DNA from 2 places in the Metabacillus sediminilitoris genome. Region 1 is predicted to be linked to the other one. Evidence: a T-box and tRNA genes for the amino acid it is inferred to sense, from the RefSeq annotation. Region 1 holds a T-box; the other holds one or more tRNA genes.
The links. A T-box is a leader RNA that pairs with one kind of tRNA and senses whether it is charged. The one in region 1 lies ahead of trpS (tryptophan--tRNA ligase), so its partner is inferred to be a tRNA-Trp.
Positions count from the first base shown of each region.

Region 2: it encodes a tRNA-Trp, which carries the amino acid that the T-box ahead of trpS (tryptophan--tRNA ligase) is inferred to sense. The anticodon was not compared.

Region 1 is NZ_CP046266.1:957,480-960,866, reverse strand. It holds gene GMB29_RS04890 (peptide ABC transporter substrate-binding protein) at 1-555, opposite strand, end outside; gene GMB29_RS04885 (DUF3899 domain-containing protein) at 938-1,297, shown strand; T-box leader at 1,407-1,614, shown strand; gene trpS (tryptophan--tRNA ligase) at 1,681-2,670, shown strand; gene GMB29_RS04875 (YjbA family protein) at 2,830-3,387, opposite strand, start outside.
Region 2 is NZ_CP046266.1:567,896-571,282, forward strand. It holds rRNA gene GMB29_RS02855 (23S ribosomal RNA) at 1-16, shown strand, start outside; rRNA gene rrf (5S ribosomal RNA) at 141-256, shown strand; tRNA gene GMB29_RS02865 (tRNA-Asn) at 275-349, shown strand; tRNA gene GMB29_RS02870 (tRNA-Ser) at 354-445, shown strand; tRNA gene GMB29_RS02875 (tRNA-Glu) at 463-537, shown strand; tRNA gene GMB29_RS02880 (tRNA-Val) at 554-629, shown strand; tRNA gene GMB29_RS02885 (tRNA-Met) at 655-731, shown strand; tRNA gene GMB29_RS02890 (tRNA-Asp) at 734-810, shown strand; tRNA gene GMB29_RS02895 (tRNA-Phe) at 970-1,042, shown strand; tRNA gene GMB29_RS02900 (tRNA-Thr) at 1,080-1,152, shown strand; tRNA gene GMB29_RS02905 (tRNA-Tyr) at 1,168-1,251, shown strand; tRNA gene GMB29_RS02910 (tRNA-Trp) at 1,257-1,330, shown strand; tRNA gene GMB29_RS02915 (tRNA-His) at 1,342-1,417, shown strand; tRNA gene GMB29_RS02920 (tRNA-Gln) at 1,436-1,510, shown strand; tRNA gene GMB29_RS02925 (tRNA-Gly) at 1,574-1,648, shown strand; tRNA gene GMB29_RS02930 (tRNA-Cys) at 1,659-1,732, shown strand; tRNA gene GMB29_RS02935 (tRNA-Leu) at 1,750-1,838, shown strand; tRNA gene GMB29_RS02940 (tRNA-Leu) at 1,858-1,939, shown strand; gene GMB29_RS27580 (hypothetical protein) at 2,234-2,365, shown strand; gene GMB29_RS02945 (phosphate-starvation-inducible PsiE family protein) at 2,506-2,673, opposite strand; gene GMB29_RS02950 (LacI family DNA-binding transcriptional regulator) at 2,818-3,387, opposite strand, start outside.

The DNA of each region.
Region 1 (3,387 bases):
TTCAAGAGTTTTCTCATCAATTGCTTTAACGCCTAAAGTGTTAAGATCAACTTCTTTTTTCTCTGCACCAGCAGCAGAAATTTCAGCAGCACCTTTGATTTTTCCATCCATCATATATGGACCATATGGTGATGCATTTTTTGGATCAATTGCACGTTGCCATGCATATACGAAATCGTTAGCGGTTACAGGATCTCCATTTGACCATTTCGCATCTCTTAATTTAAATGTATATACTGTTCCATCTTCACTTACTTCTGGTTCGCCATCAGCCATACCAGGTACAACTTCTTGATTTGGATCAAGACGATATAAACCTTCATTTACGTTATTTAAAGTAGAAAAACTTACAGTATCTTGAGCCATAACACTATCCATCGCTGGAATTAATGCTGATTCCAATGCTTTTATTTCTTGTGCTGCTGCTTTCCCCTCATCAGCACCATTTTCTTTCTCGTCACCAGCTGAATCACCGCCGCCATAATTACATGCAGCTAAAAACATGCTAAGTATGAGTGATAAAGCTAAAAGTAGAAAATATTTTGACTTTTTCATACATTTGACCCCCTTCTATGTATATAAGTTGTACTAACAACTTTATTATACAAGTATTCAAATAATTGTGCATTTATTTTTTTAATAAAATTTACACGAATGCAATAATATTAATATTTCTCACTTAAAAAATAGTTCTTTTTTCCTATTATTTTAGGTTGATTTTTCCCCATTCTCGCTCAAACACTTTACCGCATTGACTTAAAAAAGGGAACAAAATCTGACAAATCACTTTACAATTTTTAATTATTCTTATTAAAATAACTTTTAATCGAATTAATTACTAAAAATCTGTTTTCTAATATAACTTTCTCACGGTTTCTAGCCCCTCCTTTCATTTGTTATAATCAAAACATAAGAAAAATAGAAAAGAGTGATTGTGTTGCCCTATATAAAAATTCTCACATTATTTATTGTTTCTTTAAGTACGACAATATTACTTTCTTTTTGGATTTACCATAAATTAACTTTGCTGTCATTTATTAATATCTCATTTTTCATTGCCGGAGCCTTTCTGTTCCTTTCACTATTAACGATTACAGTTAAGGGAGGCTTTTTCGACGGCATTACATATGGTTTCCGTCGAATGTTTGTAGCAAAAGGAAAAGAGTTATCGAAACAAGAGGTAAATGACATGACACCCGTCTCCGAAATGTTGAATTTCAATCACCTCCCCATGTTGATAAATGGAATCCTAATGGCGATAATCATGATGATCGCTCTGGTTACTTACTATATATAGTTTATATAATGAAAACCGTTTGCAAAAAACAACATCGTTTCTTATAATATAAAGAAATGCTAAAATTCTTAATCTCACATCATGTGAAGATGGCTTATGAAAATTAAATAGTTTAGCGATGATGAAGAATAGTACATATATGATTCAATTAAAGAGAGCCTGTGGCTGCTGTGAACAGGTATTGAACGATATGGAATGGACTTTTGAGCTTCTGTTCAGAATTTAGTACGTGCAGACGTTTTCTTGCGTTAAAGAATGAAGTGATTTCTACTACTATAGAAATAAATAGGGTGGCACCGCGGTCCATCGTCCCTATCAAAGGGATGAGTGGGCTTTTTTGCGTTTATTTAAATATTTACACAACGAATTTAGGAGGATTTTCAATGAAAACAATTTTTTCAGGTATTCAACCGACTGGTTCGGTTACATTAGGTAATTATATTGGAGCTATGAAGCAATTTGTTGAACTTCAGGAAGATTACAACTGTTATTTCTGTATTGTTGATCAACATGCGATTACCGTTGCACAAGATCGTCTTGCTCTCAGAAAAAATATTAGAAGCCTTGCTGCTTTATATCTTGCCGTAGGGTTAGATCCAGAAAAAGCTACACTTTTTATTCAATCTGAGGTACCTGCACATGCCCAAGCAGGATGGATGCTGCAATGTGTTTCATATATCGGAGAGCTTGAGAGAATGACACAATTTAAGGATAAATCTCAAGGAAAAGAGGCCGTATCAGCAGGGTTACTAACATACCCGCCATTAATGGCAGCAGATATTCTTCTCTATAGTACTGATCTTGTCCCTGTTGGCGAAGATCAAAAACAGCATTTAGAGTTAACTCGTGATTTAGCGGAGCGTTTCAATAAAAAGTACAATGACATCTTCACAATTCCTGAAGTACGGATTCCAAAAGTAGGGGCACGTATTATGTCACTTGCAGATCCTACAAAGAAAATGAGTAAATCAGACGCAAACCAAAAAGCGTTTATTACATTATTGGATGAACCAAAACAAATCGAGAAAAAAATTAAAAGTGCTGTAACAGATTCAGATGGCATTGTAAAATTTGATAAAGAAAATAAGCCAGGTGTTTCAAATCTTCTGTCGATCTACTCGATTTTAAATAATGAACCGATTGAACAAATTGAAGCAAGATATGAAGGCAAAGGTTATGGTGATTTTAAACAAGATGTTGCAGATGTTGTAGTCAATGCATTAACACCAGTTCAAGAAAAGTACTATGAGTTAATGGAATCTGATAAACTTGATGAAATTTTAGATCATGGTGCTGAGAAAGCAAATGCTGTTGCAAGTAAAATGGTTAAGAAAATGGAAAATGCAATGGGACTTGGCCGTAAAAGAAAATAATCTAAGAGAAAAATTTTATTTTTCTACTATATAATTTTGTTTTTTGCCCTTGTCTTTCTAAAGATAGGGGCTTTATTTATTTCCATACAAAAACAAAAAAAAACGATGTGAAAAGTTTTGTCTTTCCCTTCACATCGTTTCTTTTTTTACTAGTAAAAACTAATTTACTTTTGATTCGTGTTCCATATCCCAAAGCTTTTCAAAGAAAGGTTGTCCCTTTATTAAATGTTCACATAATTGGATATGCTTTGGTGACCAGCCATGTAATGTTTCTTTATACAATTTTTGCCACACTTCATCAAATTCTCTTTCCTGAATGTCTCCATACATCGTTGGATTCCACTCAGTATACCAGTATTTTACTTCTGCAGCATTTTTCGTTGCTTGCAATTGATCAAGCGCCATGAACAATAGCTGTTTTAACTGTCTTTCTTTCCTTGTTAAGCCGCGCATATGCTCTGGTGATAATGATAAAATATGATATTCCTTATCATCTAGATCCTTCTTGATAAATTCCGTAGAATATTCTTCAGCCTCAACATCTTTCACCATTTCAAAAACAAGCTGTTCCTGCCGTGGAATAATCCGGCTTTTGCGGATCGGAATGGTATAGCCGATTGTATCGACTGCAAGAATTCCAATTCCATCTGTCACAACAAAGCAGTAGTCTAGTTGAATTCTTTCATGGTTCTTTCTTATATAAGCCTTTTGAAAAAT
Region 2 (3,387 bases), 390 kb from region 1:
TCGAGGACTTAACCTAATATATATGCGTTAAACATAAGTGAATTGAATTGTGAATCGTTATCTAGTTTTGAAGGAATATAAAAGTAAAAAAACACTTGAAATATTCTTCTCAAATAGTATAATAATATTTGTCACAAATGTCTGGTGGCGATGGCGAAGAGGTCACACCCGTTCCCATGCCGAACACGGAAGTTAAGCTCTTCAGCGCCGATGGTAGTTAGGGGTTTCCCCTTGTGAGAGTAGGACGTCGCCAGGCTTTGAAATTTATAATTATTCCGCAGTAGCTCAGTGGTAGAGCTATCGGCTGTTAACCGATCGGTCGTAGGTTCGAGTCCTACCTGCGGAGCCATTTTGGAGAGCTGTCCGAGTGGCCGAAGGAGCACGATTGGAAATCGTGTAGGCGGTGAAAGCTGTCTCAAGGGTTCAAATCCCTTGCTCTCCGCCACTATTTATATATACATTGGCCCGTTGGTCAAGCGGTTAAGACACCGCCCTTTCACGGCGGTAACACGGGTTCGAATCCCGTACGGGTCACCATTTACACCTTTCATATGGAGGATTAGCTCAGCTGGGAGAGCATCTGCCTTACAAGCAGAGGGTCGGCGGTTCGATCCCGTCATCCTCCACCATAAAGTTTATATGTATTACTATTGTCGCGGGGTGGAGCAGTCCGGTAGCTCGTCGGGCTCATAACCCGAAGGTCGCAGGTTCAAATCCTGTCCCCGCAACCAATGGTCCGGTAGTTCAGTTGGTTAGAATGCCTGCCTGTCACGCAGGAGGTCGCGGGTTCGAGTCCCGTCCGGACCGCCATTATTTTAATAAAACACTTATCTCAAGTAAAAGGGTTTCGATAAGCGAAAAGGTCGAGGAAACGACTAAGCGAACACCGGAGCGTATGTAAATACGTGAGGATGTGAGTGTAGGAGTTGACGAAGAGATTTGAAGCTTAGCGGAAGCCGAAAACAATTTGGCTCAGTAGCTCAGTCGGTAGAGCAATGGACTGAAAATCCATGTGTCGGCGGTTCGATTCCGTCCTGAGCCACCTTTAGTGTATAACAGTCCTAAAGTCAAAAAAGCATGCCGGTGTAGCTCAATTGGTAGAGCAACTGACTTGTAATCAGTAGGTTGGGGGTTCAAGTCCTCTCGCCGGCACTGTTTCACATATATGGAGGGGTAGCGAAGTGGCTAAACGCGGCGGACTGTAAATCCGCTCCTTAGGGTTCGGCAGTTCGAATCTGCCCCCCTCCACCATTTATAGGGGCATAGTTTAACGGTAGAATAGAGGTCTCCAAAACCTTTGGTGTGGGTTCGATTCCTACTGCCCCTGCCAATTATATAGTGGCGATTGTGGCGAAGTGGTTAACGCATCGGATTGTGGTTCCGACATTCGTGGGTTCGATTCCCATCAGTCGCCCCATTTAAACAACTAATTCAATGGGCTATAGCCAAGTGGTAAGGCAACGGACTTTGACTCCGTCATTCGTTGGTTCGAATCCAGCTAGCCCAGCCATTTTTATTACACATTTTTGAAACTCTTGCATAGGCTAGAGTATACAAATTATATAAGCAAGTCGCGGAAGTAGTTCAGTGGTAGAACATCACCTTGCCAAGGTGGGGGTCGCGGGTTCGAATCCCGTCTTCCGCTCCAGTTTTATGAAGGCGGCATAGCCAAGTGGTAAGGCAGAGGTCTGCAAAACCTTTATCACCGGTTCAAATCCGGTTGCCGCCTCCATTTTTATTTACACCCTTGCCGGGGTGGCGGAACTGGCAGACGCACAGGACTTAAAATCCTGCGGTAGGTGACTACCGTACCGGTTCGATTCCGGTCCTCGGCACCATTTAAATGATTTTTGATTTGCCAGTGTGGCGGAATTGGCAGACGCGCACGACTCAAAATCGTGTTCCGTGAGGAGTGTCGGTTCGACCCCGACCACTGGTATCTAATAATTTCGAAAAACTTGTAAAGTCAATGCTTTGAGCAATCAGAGTATTGGCTTTTTTGTGTTTTATATTAATAAAGTGAGTTGCTAATCGTGTGGATAAAAAATTTTAGAAAGTATAATCAATTATGACTACCAATCAGGTTGGTCTCAAGGTTACTGAACAATCGGGCAAGCATTCCTGTAATGAATGAAAATGAGATTTGAGTATCAAAAAGACCTCTTGGTATGATTAAAATGTCCCAAAGCTGGCCAGCGAAAAGGACAAATCTATCATGACTAGGAGGCCTATCATGAATTATAACCAAAATAAGAAAATCGCTCAAATTACTCCTAAAACACTTATTATCAGAGTAGATATTGCAAAATTCAAACATGTAGCCAGAGCTCAGGATTTAATGAAATTGGGATTTTTTATACTGTAATACCCTAAACGTTGTAAATACGCGATTATCTATACTTAGGGGTAAAAAGAATCTTTAATCCATAAAAAATTTTACATTGAAGACATGTTAACAACGTATTCGTATTGATAACGAGCATAGCATCATCGAATTCTAACCAATTATTTATTATTGAGGGATTTCCTGGCAGGTGTATTGTTAATAATATAGTAGCTCAAAATTAAAATGAGGATAACGAAAGCATGTATTAATGTATTGAATGGGTCGTGGTGATCAACAATAATTAAGCGGAGCATTGCTGTATTGCCAATGTAGAGAAAGTATCGCATCGAATTAACACTAGGATTACTTAATGATGTTAGAAGAAGGCAACTAACCCAATAATAGGGAGTTGCCTTTTAAAAATGCTTTTGATATTTAATGAAATCTTAATATACATTATGACTCCCTTTTTTACAGCCAAAGTGATATTGCTATCTTTTAAAATTAGAGCTTTTTCTTTCAATTAATGTGGGAGCTAATTGTATATTAATCTTTTCTGATGAGACTTCGTTTTCAATTCGATTGAGAAGAATCTCAATGGTAGTTTTGACCATTTCTTCGATTGGTTGATGGATACTGGAAATCCCCATGATTTTAGCAAGATACGTATCATCGAAGCCAATCAAACTGATATCTTCAGGGATACGGATTCCCCTTTTTTGAGCAGCTTTCAAGAATTCAAGCGCCATGATATCGTTTGCAGCGAAGACACATGTGAAATCGAGGCGGTCAGCCTGATTAAAATATGCTTCTATGTCTTGTTGTATCAAAAAATTATTTGTCGAGGTCTGTTTAACATTGATTAAACTGTTTAACTCAAAACCGTTTTCATACAAGACACTTTTATAGCCCAAATACTTCTCATCAGGAACCGTCCCGATATACCCAAATTTTTTATGACCTGCATAGATAAAATTCTCGCCAGCAATCTTTCCAGCTTGCATGTGATCAAGACCGATACTATCTAGAGATTCTCGATTTTTCGTTATGATTACAGTTGG